Regions from separate parts of the Laedolimicola intestinihominis genome, predicted to be linked through region 1. Evidence: riboswitches for the same ligand, from Rfam matches in the RefSeq annotation. Region 1 holds a riboswitch; each other region holds the start of a gene.

Region 1 (7,504 bases):
CTACTTCCTGCCCCGGAAAACTGCTTCCGGAAATGGGTTCGGTGCGAAGCTCGGGGATGTATTCAAAATCAGGAGATACGCGCGCCTCTCATCGCCCGGCTGCTTTCTGTCCGCTCCCTCCGACTTCTACTTGTTCCCGTCAAAGCCTTTTGGTTTATGTGTAAATCTGCGTTTATTATAGGCAGGGGAAACTGGTTTTGTCAAGCCCTTTTTCCGCTTTTTATCCAGCCCGGCAGATAATAGATCTGGCGCTTTCCGGTGGCCGTATTGGTTGTGATCTGCGCTTCAATTCCAAAGTACTCCCGGATATTTTCTTTTGTGAGCACTTCTTCCGGCGTACCGTAATCCACAATCTTCCCCTGATACATGAAAATAATCCGATCGCAGTACAGGGCCGCCAGATTCAGGTCATGAATAGATGAAAATACCGTCACATCCTGCCCCTTTAAAATATCCATAATCTGATACTGATAGCTCACATCCAGATGGTTCGTGGGCTCATCCAGCACAATAAAGGCACTCTCCTGCATCAGCACCCGGGCCAGCAGCACACGCTGCTTCTCGCCGCCGGAGAGGCTTAAGTAGGAACGGTGCTCGTAGCCGGACAGTCCCACTTCCTTCAGGCATTTTTCACAGAGCTTCTTGTCCTCCGCCGAATCCCCCTGCAGGAATTTTTTCTTGGCGTACCGGCCGAACATGACCATATCCCGCACCTCGAAATCAAACTCCACATGATTTTCCTGGGCCATGACTGCCATTTCTCCGGCCATTTTCTTGAAGGAAAAATCCAGCACGTCCTTTTCGTTCAGAAAGACTGTCCCCCGGCCCGGCTTGTAGGTCCGGTAGATATTTTTGAGAAGCGTAGATTTGCCGCAGCCGTTCGGTCCTACCAGACCGACAAATTCCCCGTCCTTCACCTCCAGGCAGATTTGTTCCAGAATGCTTTTTCCGTCTATCTGATAATCCAGATTTTTTACCTGTAAACTCATATTCTGCCTCCTCTACTTTTTTCCCATATTGCCCCGGCGAATCAGATACAGGAAGAAGGGCGCGCCGAAAAAGGCCGCCACCACGCCGATGGGTAATTCAGACGGAGCAATGATGGTGCGTGAAATCAGATCGGTAAGCATTGTAAAAAGACCGCCTCCCAGAATCGCCATAGGGATCAGCCGTCTGTGTCCGGATCCCACAAAGCTTCGCATAATATGAGGTACAACCAGCCCCACAAATCCGATAACGCCGCTGACGGATACCACAACGCCGGTCAGGATCGTGGAAGCCGCAATAATAACCAGTTTCATTTTACGGGTATCCACACCCAGAGTTTCCGCCACGTCGTCGCCCAGAAGCAATACGTCCAGCTCCTTCGCGAACAGGAAAATAACCACGATTACCACAACGCCAACCACCACCACATATCTCAGCTTGCTCCAGGTGGCTCCGCTTAAGGATCCTACCATCCAATAGAGCGCCATCTTCGTCTTATCCGATCCCGTATTGATTCCGTATACCATCAGATTGGTAAAGGCGGAGAACAGGGCGGAAGTCGCGATACCCGCCAGCACCAGCTGCGTCGAGGTAATCCGACCATGAATGGAGGCGATACTTAAAGACAGACAGATGGAGACAGCCGCTCCCATGGTAGCGCCAAAGATAACGGAATACCCGCCCATGAAGCTGAACCAGCCAAGCAGGATGGCACAGACTGCTCCGGCGGAAGCGCCGGAGGAGATGCCAAGTACATAGGGATCCGCCAGGGGATTCTTGGTCAGCGCCTGCATCAGGACGCCGCACAGCGCCAGTCCCGCGCCTACGATAAAGGCCATCAGCACGCGGGGAAACCGGATATTCCAGATGATATTTTCTGTCTTGCCCTCCCAGGCAATCCGAAAGATATCCTTCCCAGAAATTTTATTTACCAGAATTTTTCCAATATCGCCGGCCGAAACGTTCACTGCGCCGATGGTGACCGATATGGTTAATACCCCGACAATCAGCAACAGTACCAAAAGCAGTGTCACAAAAAAACGGCCTTTCCCTGATTTTGCTGTTCCTTTCATAGATTCCTCCTTCGAGAACATAGATAGAATGAGCAAGAAAAACGGGGAGCTTTCACTCCCCTGTCTTTTCCCCTGTTAGAATTTGTCCGGATACAGCTGCTCTGCAATGGTCTTCACTGCATTGGCGCTTCCTGCGCTACCCTGCATATCGCTGCAGCATACGGAGTAGATTCTGCCTTCCTTTACGGCGCGCAGATCCTTGGTGAATTCATTGGTCTCCAGGAACTCCCGCTTCTCTGCTACATCGTCTCCGGTATACTCCAGAATCAGAATCACGTCCGGATCACGCTCTACTACTTCCTCCCAGGAGGGCTTTGCCCAGCCTGCTTCGATATCATCGAAGATGGAGATACCGCCGGCCTTCTTGATGATGTCGCCCGGCATACCCTGGCAAGCGGTAAACGGTACATCCTCTCCGGAATCATAAGCAAATACTTTTACCGGATTCTCATAGGCCTCATCGCCCAGAGCGTCCTGCACCTCCTGCAGGGTATCCTTCATAGCCTGCACCTTCTCAGCTGCCAGATCCTGCACCTTGAAGATCTCGCCCAGAGTTTCATAGTCCTTATACAGATCCGCAAAGGTTGCGCTGTCTGTGCATACATACGGGAAATACATGGCGATACCATTCTCATCGCAAAAATCCTTGTTGAAATTCTTATCAGAAAATGTGGAATCCCAGCCCATCAGGAAATCGCAGCCGGTTGCCAGCAGCTCTTCCTTGGACAGATTTGTCAGGCCTTCGCCCGGGTTCATCAGCTGGGGAACCTGATCGCGGGCCGGATACTCGGAAGCCGTACTCCAGCAAAAGCCCTTGGTATAGCCTACCATCTGATCCTGCAGTCCCAGATCAAAGAAAAAGTCTGCCATCTGGTCACCGGAAGCTACCACAGCGGAGGGCATTTTTGTGATGGTGTACTCTACGTTCTCGCCCAGTCCGGAACGCTCCAGGTTCAGAGTAATGGTAACCGGCTCATAGGCGTCGTCTGCGTCTGCAGTCTCCTTTGCCTCGTCGGTGCTTTCGGCAGCCTCTGTGTTCTCCTCTGTTGTGGTGTCCGCAGCCTTGGAACCGCAGCCAGCCAGCAGGCTCGCCGCGAGACAGGTACTTAAGAGTACGCTTACTACTTTCTTCTTCATGTTTCTTCTCCTTCGTTCTGTATAATAATTTGTCCATAAAAAAAGCACCCTCTGATCTATCCAAATCAGAAGATGCACCCGTATTCGGCATCCGGACGCACTGCGCCCTCTATCTTTCGCAAATGTCATGGACCGTGACAGCAAAAGCAGAATAAGCAGGTCTTCTGACTTACGCCGGCCTTATTTGTCTTCCTTCTTCCCGTCCCGTACCATTTCCTGTACCTTACGGACAGTGAAGGAAAACGGCCCTGAAACTTCGCGCTTACAGCGGCGGCACCGCACAGGATTTACACCTGTTTCCCTTTTCACCGGCCCAACATTTCTGTTAGCCGGCACTCACTCCGTTAGATATATTACCTATTTTCTTTTTTCTTGTCAAGCATCAAATATTGTTAATCTGTGCCAGTTCCTTCCACAGCGCCGCAGTGCACATTAAGAAAGAATCCTGCAAAGCAGGATTCTCCGCCTGCGGCGGGTCGCGTAAGCGACATTATTCCATTCCGCCGCAGTGCGATCCCCCGGAGGGGCTTTTTGCTCTATAGGAATCATGGCTTTTGCACTTTCATGTAACACGGTGCTTCCTATAGAGCAAAAAAGCTCCTGGATAACCAGAAGCTTTTCAGCAGTCGATAGGGGAATCGAACCCCTGTTTTCGCCGTGAGAGGGCGACGTCTTAACCGCTTGACCAATCGACCATTTCCTATGTTTTTGTGCCGCACCCTTGCGACTTGTTTAGTATATAATAAGGCAAGGGGAAATGCAAGTGTTTTTTCCAAAAAAATTAAATTCTTTATATTGCATGTTTTTTTTATATTTTTCTGATAATTTATTCACTTCTAACATACCAAAAAGAACCGCTCTTTTCCTGACTGTCAGAGCTTTCGCTTTTCCTTATCCAAAGCCCTGTCAGCATGTTCTCTTCTACTCTGGTACCCTCCCCCCTTCATCTATCGCTATCCCGCCAAAGCACAGCTCCTGCAGCCTGCCATAAAAGCCAGCCCGTTCGCCGCTGTTCATCAGCCCCATCTGATTGGCCGTACTGACACAGGGAATCACCCGGACATCCACGCCGCTGTCGGTCAGAGTCAGCTCCGCCATCATGGTCTCGTAAGCCCGGTTCGCAAAAATGAAATTACCCAGGCTGTAGAATATGGGCTTTCCATGATAATACTCGATGCCCTGCAGCACATGGGGGTGCGCGCCAATTACAGCGTCTGCCCCGGCGTCAATGTACTGGCGGGCCAGGGTTTTCTGATAATCCTCCGGCTCTGTGTTCCGCTCGATTCCCCAATGGACATAGACCACCACATAGTCGCAGGTCTCCTTCGCAGCCTGAATCTCCTCCAGAAGCTTCGTGGGATCATAGGTGGTAAAGAGACCGGAATTGCTCTGAGACGCAGTCCAGGAATGCTCCGGAATCACACGGGTGGCTCCCAGAAAGCCAATGACCCGTCCGCCTGCCTCCACGGTTTTCAGAGCCTTTGCCTCCTCCAGGTTCTGCCCCGCTCCCACATGGAGAATTCCTGCCTCGTCCAACGCTTCAAGGGTCTCCTTAAGCGGGCCCCGTCCATAATCCAGCATATGGTTATTGGCCAGGGTCACGATATCTGCCCCCAGCTCCGGTAATACAGATGCATATTTGGGATCCACCCGGAAGGTATATTGCTTATCTTCCATTGCCTCACCGGTAGTTCCAAAAGGAAATTCCTGATTCAGCATGAAGATATCGGCGCCGCGGGTAATGGAAAGCAAATCTGATGTGGCCACTGCAGAAATGCCATTTCGCTCGTATTTTTCCTGTAAAACATCAGTCAGAAACAGGTCGCCTGCAAACAATAAGGTAACCTCCTCTTTCCGATTCTCTCCATCCGAGGCTTCTGCACCTTCCGATTCCTCTGCCCAAGCTTCAGAGGCTTCTGATTTTCCGGGCGGCGTCAACACATGTACGGTCGGTACTTCCACTGACAGCTTTCCTGTTTTCTCAGTGTCCGCATTTTCCAGGGAATCCATCCCTGCATCCGCCAGAGCCTCCGCGCTTTTCCCGGGCGCAGAAAAGCCTTCCGCCGCCCACAATGCGCCGCCTACAAGGAGCGCCATGAGAACTGCCAGAATACTTATCTGAATGTATTTTATCATTTCCCTGTAAAAAGATCTTTTCCATCCCGCCATGGATTCCGTCCCTTCGCTGATGCCATTTTTCTCTCTAACCTCTATTTTACCCGCTCCCAAAGAAAAAGGCAACAGCTCTCCGGGAGGAAGAGCTGCTGCCAATTCTTAAGATTTTTTTATTTTGCTTTTTTCTCCAGCGGAGTACTGTATCCGATATAATGATTCTGATACAGAATCTGGAAAAACTTTGTAAGGCGCGGAAGAAGCGGCTCCGCCTCTTCGCCGTAGCGTTCCTTTACCAGAAAGCTGATGTCGTAGATGGTCCGCTGGCCGTCCATCTGCTGCCATACAAAGCTGCCGTACTCGTCCAGACTGATATAGCTGACCTTCGGCCGCTTGAAAAACTTCTGTGCCAGCCAATTATAGAAGCCTTTGTTCTGTACTTCTATCTCCACCAGCTTCTTTTCATTCAGCTTCCAGCTGTAGCCCGGCGCGCAGACCGGCACAAAATCCAGATAATTCTTTTTTTTCTTCATTTATTTCTTCTTTCTGCCAATGGTGATCTTGAACAGGGTCGCGGTCAGCAGGGCAAAGAATACCAAGCCACCGATATTGCCGTTGAGCGGGGTTCTGGAAAGAATGGTATCGCCCATCGCGTCGCCCAGGGAACCATCTGCCATGGGGATGATCGCAAAGACTGCCAGCAGGATACCTACCAGACCCTCGCCTGCGATCAGACCGGAGCAGTACAGTACGCCGTTATCAAGCATATCCTTCTTCGCCTTCTCGTCCATGCCCTTTTTCTTCTCCAGGAACAGACGAACCAGACCACCGATCATCATCGGGGTGCTCAGATGAATCGGCAGATACAGACCTACGGCGAAGGGAAGTACCGGGATACCCAGGACTTCCACTACGATGCCGATAAACGCGCCTGCAAATACCAGAGTCCAGGGCAGGTTTCCGCCCATAACGCCCTCTACGATCATCTTCATCAGAGTCGCCTGGGGAGCCGGAAGCTCGGTGGAGCCATAGCCCCATGCTGCGTTCAGCAGGTACAGGATCGCGCCGATGGCCACTGCGGATGCTACCACACCGATGAGCTCACCGATCTGCTGACGCCAGGGTGTAGCGCCTACGATGTAACCGGTCTTCAGGTCCTGAGAGGTATCTCCGGCAATCGCTGCTGTGATACAGATCACAGAACCGATAGCGATAGCTGCTGTCATTCCAGCCTGGCCTACCTGACCGGTTGCCTTCAGGATCATAGCGGTTACCAGCAGAGTCGCAATAGTCATACCGGATACCGGGTTGTTGCTACTTCCGATCAGACCTACCATACGGGAGGATACGGTTGCAAAGAAGAAACCAAAAATCACGATCAGAATTGCGCTGAACAGATTCACCGGAACAATCGGGATCAGCCAGATCAGCAGGGCCAGAGCTACTACGCCAAGGATGATAGCCTTCATCGGAAGGTCTTTGTCTGTACGCAGATCGCTTCCTGCATTGCCCTTGCCGTAGCCCTTCATGGCGTCGCGGAAGGTGCGAACGATCAGCGGCAGGGACTTGATCAGGCTGATGACTCCGCCCGCTGCTACGGCGCCTGCGCCGATGTATTTGATGTAGTTGCTCCAGATAGCGAAGGAACCGCCTACCGCGTACAGCTCAGCGACGCTTACACTCGCCGGGAACAGGGTGACATTCTGACCGAACAGAACGATCAGCGGCATCAGCACGAACCAACCCAGTACACCACCTGCGAACAGATAGGAGGAAATCTTGGTTCCGCAGATATAGCCGACGCCAAGCAGAGCCGGAAGTACGTCGATACCGACGCCGGATCCCTTGTAAGCCGGAATTTCATAGTGAACCTCGCTGGGAAACAGCTTCAGGCCGTCTGTGACGAACTTGTAAGCTGCTGCCAGACCCAGACCCTTGAATACGATACCGGCCTTCTCTCCGCCTTCCTCACCTGCCAGAAGTACCTCCGCGCAAGCCTGCCCTTCCGGATAGGGAAGTACGCCGTGTTCCTGCACAATCAGTGCTTTCCGCAGCGGAACCATGAACAGAACGCCCAGGCTGCCGCCGATAGCTGCGATGATGGCGATCTCTACCAGAGACGGAGCACTGGTGCCCCACTCGCTGGCCCACAGGAACAGAGCCGGCATGGTGAAGATAGCGCCTGCGGCTACGGA
Region 2 (7,504 bases), on a different contig from region 1:
TCCTGTATTTCCATGAGCGCTGACCTCGATTTCACTTCATTCTATCTCGGTTGCGGGCCTTACTTTAACGCGTAGCCTCTGGGGGTGATCATTCTACCGCTGCTTACATAGGTCTGCGAGTTTCCAATGATAACTACGCTGAACATATCAATCTCCGCGTTTTTAAGCTCCGCTAAGGTTGTAATCTGCTTGCTTTCCTCTTTGCGTCCCGCGTGACGCACGATACCCACAGGAGTTTCCGGCTGCCGGTAGCGCATCAGGATTTCCGCTGCCTGCTCCACATAGCCGGTACGCTTTTTGCTCTTGGGATTATACAGGCAGACGATCAGGTCGCCCTGACCGGCGCAGTCCACCCGCTTCATAATCAGATCCAGCGGCGTCATCAGATCGCTTAAGCTGATCACTGCGAAATCATGCATCAGCGGCGCACCCAGTACAGAAGCCGCCGCGCTGGCTGCCGTCACACCCGGTACGGTCTCGATCTCGATATCCGCATTCATTTCCTCTGCCACCTGGTAAATGATACCTGCCATGCCGTAGATGCCGCTGTCTCCGGAGCTGACCATGGCCACGGTCTGATCCTTCATAGCTTCCTCCACTGCCATCCGGCAGCGCTTCACTTCCTGCATCATGGGAGTCGCCAGATAATTCTTATCCGGGAAGAACTCCTTTAACATCTCCACATAGGTGGTATAACCGGTGATAATATCCGCATTGTTGATAACGTCGATACATTTGGCGGTCATATGCTCATAACCGCCGGGGCCGAAGCCCACCACGTATAATTTTCCCATTGTATTCTCCATTTTCTATCTGAAACTCTATCGGGCTCCTTTTCCGGAATCCCGCTGATATCTGCTTATTTCTCCGGCTCCCGCAGATTCTCCACAAATGCCTCCAGCTCCTCCGGGCTCGCATTCTCCCGGATTCGGTAAAACAGCTTGTCAATGGCCTTGCCGAAGCCCTTTTTCTCCGCTTCCTCTTCCATCCAGTGCTTGACCTCCTGCATCCGGGGTACCGCCTGCTGGAAAATCATCCAGCGCATGAAATCCTCTTCAAACTCTTCCAGAATCTCACCCGCCTGACAGACTGCTTCCTTCTTGGCCCGGTTGTTAGTCTCTGCTAACTCTTCAAGGTCGTCCATATTATAAAAGAAGGTGTGGGGGAACTCGGCGATGGTCTCCTCGATGTCCACCGGAACCGCCAGATCCACGAAAACACGGGGCTTATCCGTCGTCATGTGCTCCTTCACCTTCGTGCCGGTCAGCGTATAATGGGGGCTGGCCGTAGCGCTGATAATCACATCCATGGCGTTGATGTAATCGTAGCGCTCCTTATAATCAATCAGGGTATTGGATTCGCTCTTGATATGGGCGTCGTGGGTCATCGTTACATTGCGGATGGTGCTGTAGATATTTAAGCCCTTCAGGCTGTACAGATTCTTCAGTACGATACCGCCGATCTGACCGGTACCGCCGATAACCATAACATTTTTACCCGCCAGGCTTCCGCCAAAGGCTTCTTCCGCTGCCTTGACCGCCAGGGTCGCCGTAGATACCGAGGTCTTCGACAAATCCGTATCCGTCTTAATCTTCTTGGAACAGGTCACGGCATAGCGGAACAGGGTATTCAGGTATTTGCCGCTGTTGCCCGCCTCCTGTGCCAGCGCATGCGCATGCTTTACCTGGCCGAGAATCTGATCCTCGCCCACCACCATGGAATCCAGTCCCGCTGTCACGGAAAACAGGTGATTGACCACTTTTCTGTCCTGATAGAAGCGCAGATAATCGGATACGTCCTCTTTCACGGCTGCCGCTCCGGATTCCCGGAGAATCAGCTCCTGCAGCCTGGTAAATACGTTTTTCTTCTTATCCTGGTTTTTATCAAAATAGGTATAAATCTCTGTCCGGTTGCAGGTAGCGATAATGACGCTCTCTGCCGCGCCGCCCTCGTCTATGAGGATTTTCTCAAGCTCCGCCTGCTTCTCTTTGGTAAAGGCGAAAAGCTCCCGAACCTCCAGCGGCGCCGTCTTATGGCTGATGCTGATAAGCCGGATGCTCATTACGCTTCGACTCCCTTCCGGAACTCATGGGTAAAGGTCTTGTCATAAAGCCTGGACAGCTCATAATCATCTCCCAGGAAATCTCCTACTACAGTCAGCGCAGTCTTGGTGATGCCTGCTGCCTTTACCTTCTCTGCAATGTCCAACAGGGTTCCTCTTACAATCTTCTGTTCCGGCCAGCTTGCCTTGTATACAACTGCCACAGGTGTATCCGGACGATATTCTTTCCGAAGGGTTGCGGACAGCTCATCCATCATACCGATGCTCAGGAAAATGATCATGGTGGCGTGATGTCTGGCCAGATCCTGAAGCTTTTCCCCCTCCGGCATGGGCGTTCTGCCCTCCATGCGGGTCAGGATCACCGTCTGGCTCACACCCGGCAGCGTGTATTCCTTCTTCAGGGCTGCCGCAGTCGCCAGGAAAGAGCTGACCCCCGGAATGACCTCATACTCGATACCCATGCGATCGAGAGCGTCCATCTGCTCCCGGTGCGCGCCGAAGATAGCCGGGTCGCCGGTATGTACACGGACCACCTTCAGGCCCTTGGCTTCGCCGTCCTTCATGACAGCCAGAACCTCTTCCAGGGTCATGGTGGCGCTGTTATAGATCTGCGCGCCCTCCTTGGCGTCCGTCAGCACCTTGGGGTTTACCAGAGAACCTGCGTAAATGATAATATCCGCGCTGTCGATCAGTTTCTTTCCCTTAATTGTCAGAAGCTCCGGATCTCCCGGGCCTGCTCCGATAAATGATACCATTGTTTTACCTCTTCTCTCTCTTAATGATGACGGTTGTAAAGTAACTGTATGTTCTCTCCGGATCCAGGGATCCGATATATTCGTCCTTCATACCCACGCAGCTGATGACCGTAGCGCAGCTTTCCGCGCGGTCATACTTTTTCATCAGCTCCAGGATGCGGCCAATGCTGCCTCCTGCCTTCATGATGACCACGTTGTCATAGTGGGCGATGGCCTCCTCCACCTGCTGCTCCGCACGGACGGAGGGCACGATCACCAGGGACTCATTTCCCTCCATCAGCGGTAACCGGGCCGCAGCCGCTCCGCTGCAGAAGGATGGGATACCCGGGATAATCTCCGTTTCAAAGCCATGCTCTGCCACATACTGGTTCACATACATATACGTGCTGTACACGGACACATCACCCAGGGTAATCATGGCAATGCTTTTTCCGCGGGAAAGCTCCGCCGTCAGCTGCTCACAGGCTGCGGCTCTGCATTTTTTCCGTTCTTCCCTGTCCTTTGCCATCCGGAAAATGACTTCCATCAGGCTCTTATGCTCCAAATCCACCACCGGACGGATAATTTCCAGTGCGGTGCTCATCTCTCCGGCCTCTTTTACCGGAACCGCAATGATATCTGCCGCATCCAGAATCCGCTTTGCTTTCAGTGTCAAAAGCTCCGGATCGCCCGGACCCACGCCGATGCCGTATAATTTACCCTTCATCTATTTATTCTCCTCCTGCTCCTGGGCTGCCCGGGCGCGGTTCATGGCGTCCTCGGTCAGATCCTTTACGATTTCACTTGCGATCAGAAGTCCCGCTACGGACGGTACATACGCGGTAGAGCCGGGAACCGATCGCCGCTCTGGGCATTCCCCGCTTACTTCCCCGTTCTCGATGGGGCGCACCGCCTTCTCTCTGGAATAAAGCACCTTCAGCTTCGGAATGCCCCGTTTTTTCAGCTCCTGCCGCATCACTCTCGCCAGCGGGCATACGCTGGTCTGGTAGATATCCGCCACCTCAAACAGAAAGGGGTTCAGTTTATTGCCTGCTCCCATGCTGCTGATAAGGGGTACGCCAGCCTTTTCACATTCCTCTGCCAGAGAAATCTTCGCGGTGACCGTGTCAATGGCGTCCACCACATAGGTATAGCTGCCAAAGTCAAACTGTTCCTTATTCTCCGGAAGGAAGAAGCAGCGGTGCGTCTCCACCTGAGCCTCCGGATTGATATCCAGAATCCGCTCCTTCATTACGTCGGTTTTGTACCGGCCTACGGTTTTCCGGGTAGCGATAATCTGACGGTTCAGGTTCGTCAGACATACCTTATCGTCGTCAATCAGATCGAAAGCCCCCACGCCGCTCCGGGCCAGGGCCTCCACTACATAGCCACCCACGCCACCGATACCAAAGACAGCCACCCGGGCTTCCTTAAGAAGCTCCATGGCTTCCTTTCCCAGCAATAATTCAGTTCTTGAAAACTGGTTTAACATTTTTTCTGTATCTCCTCTCACCGCAGGAAAGCTGTCGAAATTTTCCAGCACAGAAAACAGGAGAGATCCGTATTGACAGATCTCTCCCTTTGATCGACAGTTATTTTTCTTTTCCTGCTGTCAACTGTATCCGGAACCGCTTTCCACGGAAGCCTGTCCATTTCCCGCAAAGAGCAGGTAGCCTGGCTTGCAGACACGCTGCTTACAGTGACCGGATCGCTCAGGCCTTCCACCTGATTCCCCTGCTTTATGCATCATGCATACTCTCTGCGTTATACCTTAGTCAGTGTAGCATACAGACGGGCTTTCGTCAACAAAATATACCCTATAGGGTTTCCCTTTTAACAGGTTGCTCCTCCTGTCAGATGAAGCTGCGCATCCAGAATCTCCTGCTTTCTCTCCAGAATTTCATCAGACAGAAGCTGCTGCTCCACGTTATCGAAGCCGAGACGTTCGATGGTCGCAGCGAAACGTTCGCCGGTAATGCCCTGCTCCCGATACAGGAGAATCGCCTTTTCAATCACGTTTAAGGCTTCTTCCTTACTGGTGAACACCTTACGCAGCGCTTTTCCGTGATTGATTTTTTTGCCCCAGCGGCCGCCGATGTAAATCTTAAATCCGTACTGACCGTCTTCGATGGCGTCGAAACGGCATTGACCCACACAGCGGCCGCAGTTGTTACAGATTTCTTTGTTAATCTCCAGAACGCCGTCCTTCACCTTTGCCGCGCCGATGGGACAGGCTGCCTCTACGCTGCACTTCTTACATCCGTTACAGCTATCCTCGTCAAATTCGGGGATTCTCTGACCGATGATTCCCAAATCATTTAAATCCGGTTTTACACAATTGTTGGGGCAGCCGCCTACCGCAATCTTAAATTTGTGCGGCAGCTTTACCGTGTGATACCCCTCATAAAAACGGTGATGGATTTCCTCGGAAATGGCGAAGGAATCCAAAAGTCCATACTGGCAGGTGGTTCCCTTACAGGCTACAACCGGGCGTACCACAGAACCGGTTCCACCTGTAATTAGTCCTTCTCTGGCAATATATTCCTTGAATTCTTCGATTTTGTCGTAGGGAACGCCCTGTACCTCCACCGTCAAACGGGTGGTAAAGGTTATCACTCCGTTTCCGAATTTTTCCGCCGCTTCCGCAATGCATCTCTGCTGCGCAGCCGTTATCTTTCCATTGACAGTAATGATTCTTGCCGAGAAATTATCGGTTCCCTTATTGCTCAGAAATCCCATTGCCTTTACGCGCTTTTCATCTTCCTTGCTGATTGTTAATGTAGCCATTGCGTGCCTCCTTTTATTCTTCCTCTGTTAATTCTGTATGGAAGGTCATGCCGCCCTCCAGTACCTTTGTATCCGTATATCCGTAAGCCTTCAGACGGTTCTGCACCAGATAAGCCCGTTTTCCCTTGGAACATACCAAAAGCAGCTTTTCGTTCCTGCCAAGCCCGTCTGCCGGACCGTCCAGGCTGTTCAGATCCACATAGGGATACCCGTGCAGCGACGGTGTAATACCCGCATCCACGATCCGATAATTTTCTCCTTCTTCCGCATACTCTGCGGCCGTCATGCTGTCCAGCTCCCCGTTCAGCTTATTCAGCAGAATATTCACTGCATGCTGCAGCGGATGAATGGCGGTGGAGAAGGGCGGTGCATATGCAAAATCCATATACTGCAGATCCTCCAGCGTTGCTTTCATGGAAATCGCTGTAACAGCAATATCTGCCAGCTTGTCCACGGCGCCTTTGCCTGCCGTCTGCATTCCCAGCAGTCTGTGGCTTTCCCGATCTGCCACCAGCTTGATGACAAACAAATCTGCTCCCGGATAATAATGGGCCTTGTCATCTACCACACAGATGACACTTTCCACCGGATATCCTGCATCCTTTGCCGCCTGCTCTGTGAGGCCGGTTCTTCCAATCTGGATGCCTGCAAGCTTTGCCACACCGGTTCCCAGGACTCCCGGATAGCTGATTTTCTTTCCGGCCAGATGCATGGCAGCTGCCCGGCCTGCGATATTGGCAGTGGAACCCATGGGAGACCACTGGGGCTTTCCGGTAATCCGGTTCGTTACCATAGCGCAGTCGCCGACCGCGTAGATATCCGGATCATTTGTCTGCAGCGCCTGATTTGTCAACAGAGCTCCTTTGAACATTTCCAGACCGGCGTCCTGTAAAAATTCCGTATTGGGACGGATTCCCATAGCCAGGATGCAGGCGTCCGCCTTCATGGCACGGCGGGAGGTTTTTACCTTTTCTACCTTCTCCTCCCCGAGAATTTCTTCCAGGCCCGTTCCGGTAAAACACATGACGCCCGCGTCCGCCAGCTTATTTTCCACATAATCCGCAATCTCCGGATCCAGGAAGCCCGGCAGAATATGGGGCGCGAAATCAATGACAGATACCTTCACATCCTTCGCCGCCAGATTTTCCGCGATTTCCAGTCCGATAAATCCACCGCCCACGATCACTGCCCGACGGATCTCTCCAGCCTCCACAGTCTGCCGAAGCATATCTGCGTCCTCCGGCGTTCTCATATAAAATACATTTTTCAGCTGCGTGCCCGGGCAATCCGGCTCGAAGGGACGCGCGCCCGTGGCAATCACCAGCTTATCATACGCATAGGTTTCGACTGCTCCCGTATCCAGATTCACAGCCTCCACGGTTTTCCCTTTTCGGTCTACTTTTGTCACTTCAGTCCGGATTTTCACCGACACTCCGGTTACTTTTTCATAAGATTCCGGCGTATGCACCAGCAAATCCTTTTTTTCCCGGATCACGCCGCTCACATAATACGGAAGACCGCAGCCCGCATAGGAAATATCCTTTCCCTTTGTCAGGATCCGGATGTCCGCATTTCGATCTTCCCGCTTCAGCTTGGCTGCAGCCTTGGTTCCGGCTGCTACACCGCCCACTACAATGACCTTCATTTTTCTTCCCCTTTTCTGATACATTTTCGTTACTCTTACTATAGCACTTGCTTATCAATTTGAAAAATGATATTATTTTATTAAATCAATAGGTTTTATCTATATATCTGACAGAAAAGGGGATTTTACATGACCATTCGCCATCTTTCGATTTTTACCGCCGTCGCCGAATACGGCACCATGTGTGCAGCTGCAGAGCATCTGTATCTGACCCAGCCCACCGTCAGCCAGGCCATCCGGGAACTGGAAAAACATTACCATTGTCTGTTGTTTGAA
Region 3 (7,504 bases), on a different contig from region 1:
ATTTTCATCGACGATTATTTTAACTGCCTGACCGTGGGAAGCGTCATGCGTCCCGTGACGGACAAGCACAACATTTCCCGGGCGAAGCTGGCGTATCTCATCGACGCCACAGCGGCTCCGGTCTGCATCATTGCCCCCATTTCATCCTGGGCGGCGGCCGTAACCGGTTTCGTAGAGGGTGAGGACGGACTGGCGCTTTTTGTCAGCGCGATTCCCTATAATTTCTACGCGATTCTGACTATCGTTATGATGATTACGATAGCAATTCTGAACATAGATTTCGGTTCTATGAAGGTCCATGAGGACAACGCAAAGAAGGGCGACCTGTTTACTACGCCGGACAGACCTTACGGCAACGCAGAAGGCCTGGATAACGTGGGAAATGGTTCCGTAAAGGATTTGCTGATTCCGATTCTTTCCCTGATCATCTGCTGCGTCATCGGCATGATTTACACCGGCGGCTTCTTTGACGGCGCGGACTTCGTGACCGCCTTCTCCAACAGCGACGCGTCCATCGGTCTGGCCATCGGAAGTGCTTTCGCCCTGGTCATCACGATTCTGCTGTATGTGAGCCGTAAGGTCCTGGGCTTCAAGGAGTGCATGAACTGCATTCCCGAGGGCTTCAAGGCCATGGTTCCGGCTATCATGATTCTGACCTTCGCCTGGACCCTGAAGGCCATGACAGACAGCCTGGGCGCCGCGGAGTTCGTGGCTAATCTGATTAAGAGCAGCTCTCAGGGTATGGTTGCTCTGCTTCCGGCTATTATTTTCCTGGTTGGATGCTTCCTGGCTTTTGCCACCGGAACCTCCTGGGGAACCTTTGGTATCCTGATTCCGATTGTGGTAGACGCGTTCCAGACCACCCATCCGGCGTTGATGACCGTGGCCATCTCTGCCTGCATGGCGGGCGCTGTCTGCGGCGACCACTGCTCCCCGATTTCCGATACGACCATTATGGCGTCTGCGGGAGCCCAGTGTAACCATGTAAACCATGTGTCCACCCAGCTTCCCTATGCGGTCAGTGTAGCAGTGATTTCCTTTATTACCTATATTGTGGCAGGATTTACCCAGTCTGCGCTGATTTCTCTGCCGGTAGGAATCATATTGCTGCTCGCTTATCTGTTATTTATGAAAAAACGGGCGAAATAATGCAAAAAGGAAGAAAAAATAGCGGAAAAACAGTTGATTATTTCAGAAAGACTGCTATAATGCTTGTGTAGGTTATGTGAAATCAAATAAGAAACAGCTGGTGCCGTTAAAAAACGGAGAATAGGGAAGCAGGTGAGAGACCTGCGCGATCTCGTCACTGTATGCAGGAGCGGCTTATCATACGTCACTGAGCCATCGGGAAGACGATAAGCAGCGCTTGTACTGTAAGCCAGGAGACCTGCCAGACTGCGGCGCATGGAGTCGAAAGATTCCGGATCACGAGGATTGATAGTGCCAGATGGGGTATAGACACAGCTGTTCCGCACAGCGCTGTTTTGCGTGGATGGGCGAACAGATGTAAAGCTGACGATTGAAAATCCGACGATCCACAGGATCGTCGGATTTTTTAGCAGATTCCTTCTGATCTTATGAATTTCATTTAACTGAAAAATTTTTGCAGGAGGAAAAGAAAATGAAAAAGAAACTTGTAACACTGTTATGTGTAACAACTCTGACAGCATCCATGCTGGCAGGCTGCGGCAGCAAGGCTGAGACGCCGGCTGCAGACACTACTACTACGGAAGAGACCACAGACGCTGCAGAGGAGACTGCAGACGACGCGGACGCAGATCAGGCTGCAGCTGACAACGTAGCAGCCCTGATTGACAAGATCTATGTGCAGGAGAGAACAGAGACCACAGACGCTGACTGTAAGGCAGCCAAGGAAGCATGGGACGCTCTGACAGACGCTCAGAAGGAGCTGGTAGAGGGCGAGAACGCTGACCCGGATTACTTCGGACGCGACACCGGAGACGCTTCCAAGGATGATCCGAGAAACCAGGACGAGATCGGCGAGAACGAGCTGCTGGTAGTAAGCTTTGGTACTTCCTTCAATGACAGCCGTGTAGCTGATATCAAGGGTATCGAGGACGCTCTGGCAGAGGCAAATCCGGACTGGTCCGTAAGACGTGCCTTTACCGCGCAGATTATCATCAACCATATCCAGGCCCGCGACGGCGAGGCAATTGACAACATGGATCAGGCTCTGGATCGCGCAGTTGCCAACGGCGTAAAGAACCTGGTTGTACAGCCGACCCATCTGATGCACGGCGCTGAGTACGACGAGCTGATGGAGGCGGTAGACGCATACAAGGATAAATTTGAGTCTGTAAAGGTAGCTGAGCCGCTTCTGGGCGAGGTTGGAGCAGACGCTTCCGCAGTTAACGCTGACAAGAAGGCTGTTGCTGAGGCTATTACTGCTGAGGCTGTAAAGACGGCTGGTTTCGATACTCTGGACGCAGCAAAAGAGGATGGCGTGGCATTTGTATTCATGGGTCATGGTACCTCCCATACCGCAAAGATTTCCTATAGCCAGATGCAGGCACAGATGAAGGATCTGGGATATGAGAACGTATTTATCGGAACCGTAGAGGGCGAGCCGGAAGATACTGCATGTGAGAATGTGATTAACGCAGTTGCAGAGGCTGGTTACACCAAGGTTGTACTTCGTCCGCTGATGGTAGTTGCAGGCGACCATGCAAACAACGACATGGCAGGCGACGATGACGATTCCTGGAAGAGCATGTTCAACGCATCCGGCAAGTTCGAGAGCGTAGACTGCCAGATCGCAGGTCTGGGCGAGATCGAGGCAATCCAGAATCTCTATGTTGCTCATACCGCAGAGGCTATGAAATAAGTAAGGATAAAGGACAAGAAAAGAAATGAAGAAGAAAATCATCGCGTTAATGGGAATGGCAGTTATAAGCTGCGCACTGCTGATGGGCTGCGGCAGCAAGGCGGAGACGCCGGCTGCAGAGACTACCACAGAAGCGGAAAACTCCGATGAGGAAACTGCCAAGACAGAAGAAACGGCGGAGCCGGAAAAGGCTGACGCAGAAGAACCTGCAGCACCGGCACTGGAGGACGGCGTTTACACCGCAGATTTCAATACAGACAGCAGTATGTTCCATGTAAATGAATTTTACGAGGGAAAGGGAACTCTGACCGTAAAGGACGGACAGATGACCATTCATGTGGTTATGCCTTCCAAGAACATTGTGAATCTGTATGAAGGTCTGGCAGAGGATGCCCAGAAGGACGGCGCAGAGCTTCTGCAGCCGACCGTAGAGACCGTAGATTTCGGCGATGGTACAGAACCGGAGGAGGCCAATGCCTTCGACGTACCGGTACCCGCACTGGACGAGGAATTCGACCTGGCGCTGATCGGAACCAAGGGCGTATGGTATGACCATAAGGTCAGCGTATCCAATCCGGAGCTTCTTCAGGACTAATACGCGAAATGCAGAATAAATGTAATGATTCAGGGGACTGAACCGTTACGAATAAGTAAAATGCAGGGGCTGTTGTGGAATGTGCAGAACGTTTTGCGGCAGCCCCCTTGTTCAAATAAGATTCGAGGGGTAAAGCTATGACAATCGATGAATTACAGCTGGCAGACGGCAATTACACAGTGGAAGTGACCATGGAGGGCGGCAGCGGCCGGGCTACCATCGAATCGCCCACCGCGTTGTCTGTGGAGGACGGACAGGCCGTGGCCCAGATTACCTGGAGCAGCAATCATTACGACTACATGATCGTAGGTGGTGAGAAATATCTTCCGGTGAGCACAGACGAGCATTCAGTCTTTGAGATTCCGGTGGCAGTGTTCGATGAGGGAATGGACGTGATTGGCGATACCACGGCCATGAGTACGCCCCATGAGGTGGAGTATACGCTGACCTTCGCGTCAGATTCCATCCGGGGAGAGGGCGGCAGCGCAGCAGGCAAATCCGGATCCGCCACAGCGGCAGCAGGCATCGTGATTATAGTAGCGGCGGCAGCGATTGCAGCGGTTGTAATGCGGAAAAAGAGGAATACGAAAGCATGAAAAAGAAACTGATGGCACTTCTTCTGTGCCTGGCTATGTGTCTGGGACTTACGGCCTGTGGAGCAGGCGGTTCCGGAACGGCAGAGAACAGCACGGATATCAGTGACGAGCTGACCTATACAGACAGCACAAAGCTGGAATACGCGCAGAAATTTACTATCGACAATTATGAGGGCGGCTACGCGCTGATTACCGTCGCGGATGACGGACGTTTCCTGGTGGTTCCGGAAGGAAAAGAAGCGCCGGCGGATCTGGCGAAAGATATCACTGTGTTACAGCAGCCCATTCAGAATATATATCTGGTGGCTTCAGCAGTTATGGACATGTTCGTGTCCCTGGACGCCTTGGATACCATCAGGTTCAGCGGCACCAAGACGGAGGGCTGGTATATCGACGCGGCGAAGGCGGCCATGGAGAACGGCGACATTCTCTATGCAGGCAAATATTCCGCGCCGGATTATGAGCAGATTTTGGCCCAGAACTGTGGTCTGGCCATCGAGAATACCATGATTTCCCACACGCCGGAGGTACAGGAGCAGCTGGAAAAATTTGGAATTCCAGTACTGGTGGATCACTCCAGTTATGAGCCGAATCCCCTGGGACGGACCGAGTGGGTGAAGCTCTACGGCCTTCTGACCGGCCATGAGGAGGAAGCCGAGGCGGCCTTTGCCAAAGAGGCGGACGCCTTCGAGGCTATCAGCGGCGAGGCGGCCACGGGTAAGACGGTGGCATTTTTTTATATCACCAGCAACGGCGAAGCCAACGTGCGGAAATCTGCCGACTATCTGCCGAAAATGATTGAGCTGGCTGGCGGCACTTACATTTTCCGGGAGCTGGGAGATGAGGATGACGCCATGTCCACCATGTCCATGCAGATGGAGGAGTTTTATGCAGGAGCGAAGGACGCGGATTACATCATTTACAACAGCACCATAGAGGGACAGCTTTCCTCGGTGGACGAGCTTCTGGCCAAGAGCCCATTGCTTCAGAAATTCAAGGCGGTGCAGGAGGGGCATGTGTACTGTACGACCAAGAACCTGTATCAGTCCACCATGGAGCTGGGTACAATCACGTCGGATATTCACCGGATGCTGGTGGGGGACGACGGAGATTTGACTTATCTTTACAAGTTAAACTGATACGATTCGGAGCGCAAAGAGAGGGATCCGGAAAGTATGCGCCGGATAACAGAAACACGGTAGCTGTGAGGATTCGCACAGTGACAGAAGGGAACGAGAACAATGGGTAACACAACAGGCGGCAGAAATGCCCGAAACAAAGGAAGATACTGGGCCGCATTTCTGATATTGGCCCTGTTGGTGCTGGTTTTTCTGGTCTTGAGCATCTGCATCGGAACCGTGAACATTCCGCTTTCGGAGATTCCAAGGATACTGGGCAAAAATGGAGGCGACGATACCTATACGGATATCGTCATGGGCATCCGATTTCCCCGGGCGGCAGCAGCTGGCATCCTGGGCGGCGGTCTGGCTCTGTCCGGTTATCTGTTGCAGACCTTCTTCCATAACCCGATTGCGGGTCCCTTTACCCTGGGTATCTCCTCCGGCGCAAAGCTGGTGGTGGCCCTGGTCATGGTGGCGGCCCTGGGAAATGCTTTTGCTTTAAGCTCCTGGGTCCTGATCATCGCGGCCTTTGTGGGAGCCATGATCTGTATGGGCTTTGTGATTCTCATGTCGAAGGTGATGGATCAGATGTCCATGCTCATTGTCAGCGGCGTCATGATTGGCTATATCTGTTCTGCAGTGACGGACTTTGTTGTAACCTTCGCTGACGACGCGGACATCGTCAATCTGCACAATTGGTCTAAGGGAAGCTTTTCCGGCATGACCTGGGACAATGTGCTGATTATGGCCATCGTGGTGGGTATCACGGCTATCTGTGTCTTTCTTATGTCGAAGCCCATCAGTGCTTACCAGATGGGCGAGGCCTACGCGAAAAATATGGGTCTGAACGTGCAGGTGTTCCGGATTCTGCTGGTGCTGTTGTCCAGTGTTCTGTCCGCCTGCGTGACGGCCTTTGCAGGCCCGGTGTCCTTCGTGGGAATCGCGGTGCCCCACCTGGTTAAGAATTTATTCGGGACGGCGAAGCCCATCCTGATGATACCGGCCTGTTTCCTGGGCGGGGCGGCTTTCTGTCTGTTCTGCGATCTGCTGGCCCGGACCATGTTTGCCCCCACTGAATTGTCCATCAGCACGGTGACAGCAGTATTTGGCGCGCCGGTGGTCATCTATATTATGATTCACAGAAAGAAGGAGAGGGCTGAGTAGCATATGGATACCTATTATTTCTACACGGAAGGACTGACTGTCGGCTACCACGGCGTTCCCCTGATCAAAGACATCCGAATCAGCCTGAAAAAGGGTGAAATCCTGACTCTCATCGGTCCCAACGGCGCGGGCAAGACTACGATTCTGAAAAGTATCATCCGGCAGCTGGCGCCCTTAGGCGGCGTGGCGGTGCTGGACGGCAAGGCTATGGGGGATTTGAGCGGCAAGGAACTGTCTCAGAAGCTTTCTGTAGTGCTGACCGAGCGCATCCATCCGGAAATGATGACCTGCCGGGACGTGGTGTCCACAGGCCGTTATCCCTATACGGGAAAATTCGGCGTACTCTCCGGGGAGGACTGGGCCGTGGTGGATGAGGCCATGGATTTGGTGCATATCCATGAGCTGGCAGATCGGGATTATACGAAGACCAGCGACGGTCAGAAGCAGCGGGTCATGCTGGCCCGGGCGCTCTGCCAGCAGCCGGACATTATTGTGCTGGACGAGCCCACTTCATTTCTGGATATCCGTTACAAACTGGAATTCCTTTCCATTATTCAAAATATGTCACGGACAAGAAATCTGTCTGTCATCATGTCCTTACATGAACTGGATCTGGCAGGCCGTATCTCGGATAAAATTGCCTGCGTGCGGGGCGATAAGGTGGATCGGTTCGGGACGCCGGAGGAGATTTTCACCGAAGGGTATATTCCGAAGCTGTATGGCATGACCGTGGGAACCTACGACGAGCTGACCGGCGACCTGGAGCTCCCGGCTGTGGATGGGGAGCCGCGGGTCTTTGTTATCGCCGGAAATGGCACGGGCACGGCGGTATTCCGAAAGCTTCAGCGGGAGCGAATCCCCTTTGCAGCCGGGATCTTGTGGGAAAATGATTTGGATTATCCGTCGGCGAAGGCGCTGGCAGTGCAGACGGTGAGGGTATCGGCTTTTCAGACGATCGGAGAGGAGCAGATCGCGGAGGCGAAACGGCTTATAGATGGCTGTGAACGGGCGATTTGTACCGTGAAACTTCCTGAGACAGGCGCAGAGGCCGGGATGGCGGCAGGACTGTGCGAGCTTAAGGAGTATGCGGCACGGCAGGGTAAATTAGAAGGAATATAGTAGAAAGTCAAAAGAGAACGTGGAAAGTGATAACCTCGGTTTTGCTGCAGAATCAGTGGAGAGA
Region 4 (7,504 bases), on a different contig from region 1:
GTTTTTTGGGCGTTGCAGAGCACCAGATTTTTACAGATCTCAATACCGAGAAGCTGATCCACGCCCTGACATTCCTCGATGGTCATGGCTACTTCATGATCCACACGGGTGTAGGGAATCCGAAGTTCATCCAGCAGGTCATAGACAGCCATTTCCTTTTCCAGACGGCCCTCCGGGCTGACGGGACGGCCGGTGTAAACCTGCGGGTCAATATAAATGCTACTCATAATGATTCCTCCTTTGAACTTTTAAATATTACAGAGGCTTCGAATGGGCATCCCATGAAACATAATCTGGAATGTAAAAGAAACCTTAGCATTTAGACAGAAACACAGCGGCCGGAACCTCCAGCCGCCATTGACTTTGTAAAAAGCTATTTAGTTTCCCAGCGTCCGCTTGCGCCGCAGGGCAGCACCAGCCCGGATGCGGTTACGGGCAGCCCCACCTCCTGGGAATCGACAGTACCGTGAAACTTCTTCAGCTCTGTGGCAATCATATAGGTCAGTACTGCCGGAGCCAACCCGGTGGTATAGGAATTCACCAGGAAAAACAGCGGCTCATCGCTTAAAAGCTGCGCGCACAGGCGAATCAGCGGATGGATCGCCTCTTCAATTTTCCAGATTTCTCCTTTTGGTCCTCTGCCGTAGGAGGGGGGATCCATGATAATGCCGTCGTAATGGTTGCCGCGGCGGATTTCCCGCTCCACGAATTTTACACAGTCATCTACAATCCAGCGGATAGGAGCCTCGCCCAGTCCGGAAGAACGGGCGTTTTCCTTTGCCCAGCCTACCATGCCCTTGGAAGCGTCCACATGGGTGACAGAAGCTCCGGAGGCAGCGGCGGCCAGTGTGGCTCCGCCGGTGTAGGCGAAGAGATTCAGTACCTTTACGGGACGTCCGGCATTGCGGATTTTTTCACCGAACCAGTCCCAGTTGGCAGCCTGCTCGGGGAAGAGGCCTGTATGCTTGAAGCTGAAGGGCTTCAGATTGAATGTTAAGGTATTCTTGCCCTGGCAGAGGGGATACTGGATGGTCCATTGCTCCGGCAGGTCGAAGAATTCCCACTCGCCGCCGCCCTTTTTGCTGCGGTGGTAATGGCCGTTCATGCGCTTCCAGCCAGGCAGCTTTCGCTCCGTATCCCAGATAACCTGGGGATCCGGACGCACCAGCAGATAGTCGCCCCAGCGTTCCAGCTTTTCTCCTTTCGAAGTATCCAGTATCTCATAATCGGTCCAGTTATCTGCGATCCACATGACAATCTCCTTTGGTCTTTAAAAATAAGCGGAAAATACTGTCCACCACCATGATGGACAGGGCGATCATTCCCGCCACAATCAGTGTCTGAATAATATAATAGGAAGTCATTCCGTCGGAACGGATGACAGAGTGGGCGATGCGGAACATGCCCGCGCCCGGCACCAGCGGTAAGATGCCCGGGATGACGAAAATCGTGACCGGAGCCTTCAGGACCCTTGCGAAAATCTGGCCGCAGAGGGAGACGAGACAGCCGGACAGAAAGGTGGACATGGCCACAGACAGATTGATTCCGATGAGAAACAGATAGATCCACCAGCCCACCGCGCCGGTGAAACCGGCCCAGATGATATATTTGCGCGGTACGTGCAGCAGAAAAGAAAAGGCCACAACGGAAAAAAACGCGCCGATAACCTGTATCAGCATAAAAGCCTCCTTACTGAATGAAACGAAGTCCGATGACAATACCCATAGCTACAGAGGCGGCGACCACAAAGGCCTCCATCATCCGGGCGGAGCCGGAGATATAATCCCCGTGCAGGGTGTCAAAGACCGCGTTGGTGATGGCTACGCCGGGAACCAGGGGCATGATGGCCGCGATGATGATGGAATCCAGGTTCCCTATAATAGGAAGAAACTTCAGAAGTCCGCCTGCGAACAGTGAGATTACCACGGCGCTCAGCAGGATTCCGAAGAAGGCGGGCAGCTTCATGCGGTTGCACAGATACAGGCAGATGGCCATGAAAAATCCGGCCACGCCCGCCACAAAGGCCTCCTGCCAGGTTCCGCCGTAGGTCAGTGCAAAGGCCGCGGCCACGCCCGCGTTGGCCAGCAGAAAGGCCTGGGGAGGGTGCGGTTCCTTTTTCAGCTTTTTTATCTGCCGGAAGGCTTCCTTCAGTTCCAGCTCCCCGCTGCAGAGTCCTCTGGAAATACTGTTAATTTCGTCGATGATACTCAGGTTCGTGCCACGGCTGTGAATCCGGCGGGTCACCGTCATGGACTGGATGGACGGGTCGTCCAGAGTGACCAGAAAGCCGGTCACCATCACGAAAGCTTCGGCGGTCTTCAGCCCCGACAGCTCCAGCATCCGCTGCATGGTATCCTCCACCCGGTAGGTCTCAGCCCCGTTGGCCAGCATCAGCTCCCCCGCCATGACGGCGGTGTCGAGCAAAAGTTTGTAATCCATTTGTCTGATTTCCTTATACCTGATTTTGTATTGAGAATAATCTATGCCCATTATACCTATGTAAGAGAAGCGGGTCAAGGAAAGTATGGATAGAAAGAGAAATAATTCCTGTTTCCGAAGGGACAGGCTGAATTACCGGAAGATAAAAATGGAAAAATCTTGACAGATATAGAGAAATCAAGTAAAATAAACGGGCATAGTGTTGTCAGTCGCGTACGGCGGCTGATAAAGAATAGAGAATCATGTGGAAATCATGGACGGTACCGCCACTGTATACATAAAGAATGATCCTTAGATGAAAGTCCGCCATTGGGGTAAACCTGAGAAGGCGTGGAGAGTTCGCTGGGCTTCTTCCCTGAATATGTGAGTCAGGAGAACTGCTATGCAGCAACCTTAGCGGACGATCTATTTGCGAAGGCTTATTTCCCATGTAAAATCGGTCATGGATGCAAAAGCATCCATGGCTTTTTTGTGTAATGAAGTCGCTTTTCTTATTGAAACGGAGGAAAACAGTGAAAAAGAACAGGCTCGTATCCAGACTTATCCAGATGTGCGTAGTGCTGATAGGCATTTCCTTTCTGACCTTTTTATTAACCTACCTTGCGCCGGGCGATCCGGCCACAGCTATGTATGATTCCCTGGGAATTACTCCGAGTCCGGAAATGCTGGAGCAGGCCAGGCAGTCCATGGGACTGGACAAACCCTTTTTACAGCAATATGTGGACTGGATAGGCGGTATTTTTCACGGAGATTTTGGAACCTCCTTCAGTAAAAGCGCCCCGGTACTGGATCTGCTGATGAAAAGACTGCCGGCAACGTTCCGGCTGGCCCTGTTTTCCCTGGGACTGATGTTAATTATTTCGGTTCCCCTTGGAATTCTTTCAGCGGTCAGACAGGACGGGATAGCGGATTATATCGTTCGCTTTCTTTCTTTCCTGGGTATTTCGCTTCCGGGCTTCCTGATTGGCCTGATCTTATTATATGTCTTCGCTTTGAAGCTGGGACTGGTAAAGGTGGCGAGCAGCTCCGTCGGAATGGAACAGATGCTGTTGCCGGGGATTACGCTGGCCATTGCCATGGCCTCCAAATATTCCAGACAGGTGCGCACGGCGGTGCTGGAGGAGTTGCACCAGGATTACGTGACAGGCGCGAGAGCCCGTGGAATGAATCAGTGGGAAATACTGTTCCGCCAGGTTCTTCCCAACGCCATGCTTCCGCTGGTTACCATGCTGGGGCTTTCCTTTGGATCACTTCTCGGAGGAACCTCGGTGGTGGAGATTATTTTCTCCTACCCGGGACTGGGTATCCTGGCGGTGGGAGCGGTAAAGGCGCGGGATTATCCGCTGATCCAGGGCTTCGTATTATGGATAGCCCTGATCTATATGGTGGTAAATCTGCTGGTGGATATATCCTATCATTATATTGATCCGAGGATCAGGGAGGGGGAGGACTGATGAAAAAGAATACAAGATTTGCGGTGCTTTCCATTCTGGTTTTCCTTATCCTGGCAGTGGCATTCCTGGCGGACAAAATCGTTCCCTACGATCCGTTGAGCGCGTCACTGAGCGACGCGTTCCAGGCGCCCGGAAAAGAACACTATTTTGGAACCGACGCGCTGGGACGGGACGTGTTCTCCCGGGTGCTCTGCGGGGCGACCACCAGTGTATACAGCGTACTGATTCTGGTGGCGGTAATCCTGGTTGTGGGTACCTTTCTTGGAATCATAGCAGGGTATTTCGGCGGGGTGACAGACGCGGTAATCATGAGAGTGGGCGATATGATGATCGCCTTCCCAGATCTGATTCTGGCTATGGCAATCGCTGGAATTCTTGGGCCAAGCCTGAAAAATTCCATGATTGCAATCGCGGCGGTAAGCTGGACCAGATACGCCAGACTTTCCAGAAGTCTGGTGCTGAAGATACGGAACAGGACTTATATATCGGCGGCGGAAATCTCAGGATCCAGACATGGCAGAATCCTGATGAGATATATGCTGCCCAACGCGCTCCCCACGATGATCATTACGGCGGCGACGGATATCGGCACCATCATGCTGTCGCTGGCAAGCCTGTCCTTCCTTGGTTTTGGAATCCAGCCCCCTACGCCGGAATGGGGATATATGCTGAGCGAGGGAAGAACTTATATACTGAGCAGCCCGTGGCTGCTGTTTTGTCCGGGACTTGCGGTCTTTATTACGGTAGTCATCTTTAATCTCTGGGGTGACTGTATTAGAGATATGATAGATCCAAATGCAACAGAAAAACGAAGAAAGAAGAGGAGAAAGAGAAGATGAACGGAAAAAAACTGATTGCCCTTGCCCTTAGCCTGTGCCTTGCGGGCAGTATCACAGCATGCGGCGGCAGCGCAGGAACAGAGCAGAAAGCAGCGTCAGACGGAGGAAGCGCGAAAACACAGCTAAATGTGGCGACAGAGTTGACCAGCGCAACCCTGGATCCGGCAGATGACTGGAACAGCTGGTTTGTGATGCGCTGGGGCGCGTTGGAAACGCTGACCCGTTTTGAGGACGACGGCACCGTGTCACCGTGGTTGGCAGAAGACTGGTCTGTAGCGGACGATCAGCTGACCTGGACTATAAAGCTGAAAGAAAATGTAACCTTCTCCAATGGAGAATCGATGACGGCGACAAAGGTTCAGGAATCCCTGGAGAGATTATTTGAGGTGACAGATCCCAATAAGGGCGGAAATGGAAACCCCTGGAATTATTTCACATATGACAGTATCAGCGCAGACGATGAAGCCTGGACTGTGACGATTGTAACAAGTGAGCCGACCGTAGACCTGCCGGGCTGCCTTGCGTATCCCTGGTATGGCATTATCGATGTGGCTGGCTCTGCGGATCGCGATATCGCTGCGGACGGACCGATTTGTACAGGACCCTACTGCTTTGTATCCAACGATCCGGAGCATGATATCCAGCTGGTAAAAAATGACAATTACTGGGACGGTGAAGTACCCTTTGAGACGGTCAATGTCATGAAGCTCGGGGAGGCTTCTGCCCGCGCAATGGCCCTGCAGGACGGTTCAGCCGACATGGGAATCAATATTGCGGCGTCTGACAGAGCGGTCCTGGAGAATGCGGGTACCTATCAGATTGACGTCACCGGTGGAAACCGTGTCTGCAACTGGTTTATCAATTTTGACGGAGTGCTGGGCAATGATACCCTGAGAAAAGCGGTGATGACGGCAATTGACGGTCAGACCGTGTGCGATGTATCCACAGGCGGATCCTATACTTACACCAATAATACGCCGGTACCCGGCTATGATTTGGATAACCCGTACAGCTACGATCCGGAGGCAGCTAAGACTATGCTGGACGAGGCCGGTATCGTAGACGGCGATGGAGACGGATACCGCGAACTGGACGGCAAAAATATCGACATCAATATAGTAGCGACAACCAGCCGTCAGCAGGACGTGATTGCGCAGGCGTATGGGGTTCAGCTGGAAGCAATCGGAATCAAGAGCACCATTTCCATGCCGGAAAATGTAGTAGACCTGCGGGTATCCCAGGGCTTTGATCTGATGTTCAACAATGAAGTAACCACACCTACCGGAGATCCGGAGAACTTCCTGAAGCACTGGTACGGAAAGATTACCGATACAAGCTTTAATTACGGAAATTATCATAATGAAGAATACGACGCGCTGTATGAACAGCTGATCGGTGAATTTGATACGGAAAAGCGGACGGAAATCTTTACACAGATGCAGGAAATCCTGATGGAGGACGTGGCGACCATCTGCAGCGGCGCCTATAATTTCAATCTCTGCTCAGCGGCTTCCGTGGAAGGCGTTCACAGCTATGTGTGCGATTACTACTGGGTAACAAAGGATATCACACCGGCGTCATAAAGAAGAATATATAGAAAAGGGGACTTTCCCATGCTGGATATAGAGAACATAACAGTTGCATATCATGGACAGCCGTTTTTGCGTGATTTCTCCCTGCACATGAAGAGAGGGGAAATTATCAGCCTGGTAGGTGAAAGCGGAAGCGGAAAGACTACGGCGATACGTTCCATTCTGGGACTTCTGCCACAGGAAGGAGAGCTGGTATCCGGCGATATTTTGTTTGAGGGAAAGTCTCTTCCTGAATACAGTGAAAAGGAAATGCAGAAGCTCCGGGGATCCAGGATATCTATGATTTTCCAGGATTCCGGAGCCATGCTGAATCCGATACGTAAAATCGGCTCGCAGTATATAGAATACATTCAGAAGCATGAAAAGCTGGGCCATAAAGCGGCGGAAGAAAAGGCGGTGGCCATGCTGGAAGCCATGCGGCTGTCGGAGCCGGAGCGTATCATGAAGAGCTATAGCTTCCAGCTGTCCGGCGGTATGCGTCAGAGGGTCGGAATTGCCATGGCCATGACCTTTGAACCGGAGCTGCTGCTGGCCGACGAGCCCACAGCTGCCCTGGACGTGACGACACAGGCGCAGATCGTGCGTCAGATGATGGAGCTGCGGAAAAATCACGGAACCTCCATTATCCTGGTAACCCATAATCTGGGCGTGGCGGCATATATGTCAGATCGGATTGTGGTTATGCAGAATGGAAGGATTGTGGAAGAGGGAGACCGGAAGACAATACTGGAGCAGCCGGGCTGCGCATACACCAGAAAACTGCTGGCTGCGGTTCCGAATATGTATGGAGAAGGCTATGTGTAAGGAAAAAACACCAATTTTGGAGACTCGTCATTTAAATAAGGTATTTACAGCCCCCGACGGACGCCCTTTGTACGCAAACAACGATATATCTTTGAAATTTTATGAAGGCGAGACCCTGGGAATTGCCGGGGAAAGCGGATGCGGCAAGAGTACGCTGGTGCGCGTGCTGTCGCTGCTTGAGCCACCCACCGATGGGGAACTTCTCCTGTTCGGCGAAAATGTCGCGGATTGGAAGGGGGAGAGAAAGCGGAAAATGCGCCGTCATATTCAGATGGTATTTCAGGATCCGACGGACTCATTTTCTCCCAGAATGAAGGTAAAGGATATTTTGTGCGAACCGCTGGAAAATTATGGACTGATAAAACCGTCGGAAAAA

What was found. A riboswitch is a leader RNA that binds a small molecule or an ion and turns the genes downstream of it on or off. The one in region 1 is predicted to bind cobalamin.
Region 2: linked by a shared signal. The riboswitch ahead of WMO29_RS00520 (tRNA threonylcarbamoyladenosine dehydratase) and the one ahead of WMO29_RS06290 (ABC transporter substrate-binding protein) in region 1 are both predicted to bind cobalamin.
Region 3: linked by a shared signal. The riboswitch ahead of WMO29_RS16220 (sirohydrochlorin cobaltochelatase) and the one ahead of WMO29_RS06290 (ABC transporter substrate-binding protein) in region 1 are both predicted to bind cobalamin.
Region 4: linked by a shared signal. The riboswitch ahead of nikB (nickel ABC transporter permease) and the one ahead of WMO29_RS06290 (ABC transporter substrate-binding protein) in region 1 are both predicted to bind cobalamin.

Annotation. Positions count from the first base shown of each region.
Region 1 covers NZ_JBBMFE010000004.1:113,464-120,967, forward strand. Annotated here, with positions in the region: gene WMO29_RS06280 (ABC transporter ATP-binding protein) at 201-989, opposite strand; gene WMO29_RS06285 (FecCD family ABC transporter permease) at 1,002-2,060, opposite strand; gene WMO29_RS06290 (ABC transporter substrate-binding protein) at 2,136-3,197, opposite strand; cobalamin riboswitch at 3,335-3,552, opposite strand; tRNA gene WMO29_RS06295 (tRNA-Glu) at 3,821-3,892, opposite strand; gene WMO29_RS06300 (CapA family protein) at 4,119-5,366, opposite strand; gene WMO29_RS06305 (PqqD family protein) at 5,483-5,842, opposite strand; gene WMO29_RS06310 (OPT family oligopeptide transporter) at 5,843-7,504, opposite strand, start outside.
Region 2 covers NZ_JBBMFE010000001.1:131,763-139,266, reverse strand. Annotated here, with positions in the region: gene cobJ (precorrin-3B C(17)-methyltransferase) at 60-794, opposite strand; gene hemA (glutamyl-tRNA reductase) at 860-2,062, opposite strand; gene cobM (precorrin-4 C(11)-methyltransferase) at 2,062-2,817, opposite strand; gene cobI (precorrin-2 C(20)-methyltransferase) at 2,822-3,523, opposite strand; gene WMO29_RS00520 (tRNA threonylcarbamoyladenosine dehydratase) at 3,524-4,288, opposite strand; cobalamin riboswitch at 4,444-4,571, opposite strand; gene WMO29_RS00515 (ferredoxin-like domain-containing protein) at 4,630-5,583, opposite strand; gene WMO29_RS00510 (FAD-dependent oxidoreductase) at 5,597-7,228, opposite strand; gene WMO29_RS00505 (LysR substrate-binding domain-containing protein) at 7,358-7,504, shown strand, end outside.
Region 3 covers NZ_JBBMFE010000023.1:9,531-17,034, forward strand. Annotated here, with positions in the region: gene WMO29_RS16215 (Na+/H+ antiporter NhaC family protein) at 1-1,149, shown strand, start outside; cobalamin riboswitch at 1,231-1,410, shown strand; gene WMO29_RS16220 (sirohydrochlorin cobaltochelatase) at 1,622-2,845, shown strand; gene WMO29_RS16225 (hypothetical protein) at 2,871-3,440, shown strand; gene WMO29_RS16230 (hypothetical protein) at 3,578-4,036, shown strand; gene WMO29_RS16235 (ABC transporter substrate-binding protein) at 4,033-5,175, shown strand; gene WMO29_RS16240 (iron chelate uptake ABC transporter family permease subunit) at 5,278-6,321, shown strand; gene WMO29_RS16245 (ATP-binding cassette domain-containing protein) at 6,325-7,440, shown strand.
Region 4 covers NZ_JBBMFE010000002.1:315,938-323,441, reverse strand. Annotated here, with positions in the region: gene WMO29_RS03930 (prolyl-tRNA synthetase associated domain-containing protein) at 1-227, opposite strand, end outside; gene WMO29_RS03925 (class I SAM-dependent methyltransferase) at 374-1,252, opposite strand; gene WMO29_RS03920 (threonine/serine exporter family protein) at 1,236-1,679, opposite strand; gene WMO29_RS03915 (threonine/serine exporter family protein) at 1,690-2,439, opposite strand; cobalamin riboswitch at 2,620-2,838, shown strand; gene nikB (nickel ABC transporter permease) at 2,952-3,893, shown strand; gene nikC (nickel transporter permease) at 3,893-4,732, shown strand; gene WMO29_RS03900 (ABC transporter substrate-binding protein) at 4,729-6,315, shown strand; gene WMO29_RS03895 (ABC transporter ATP-binding protein) at 6,346-7,128, shown strand; gene WMO29_RS03890 (oligopeptide/dipeptide ABC transporter ATP-binding protein) at 7,121-7,504, shown strand, end outside.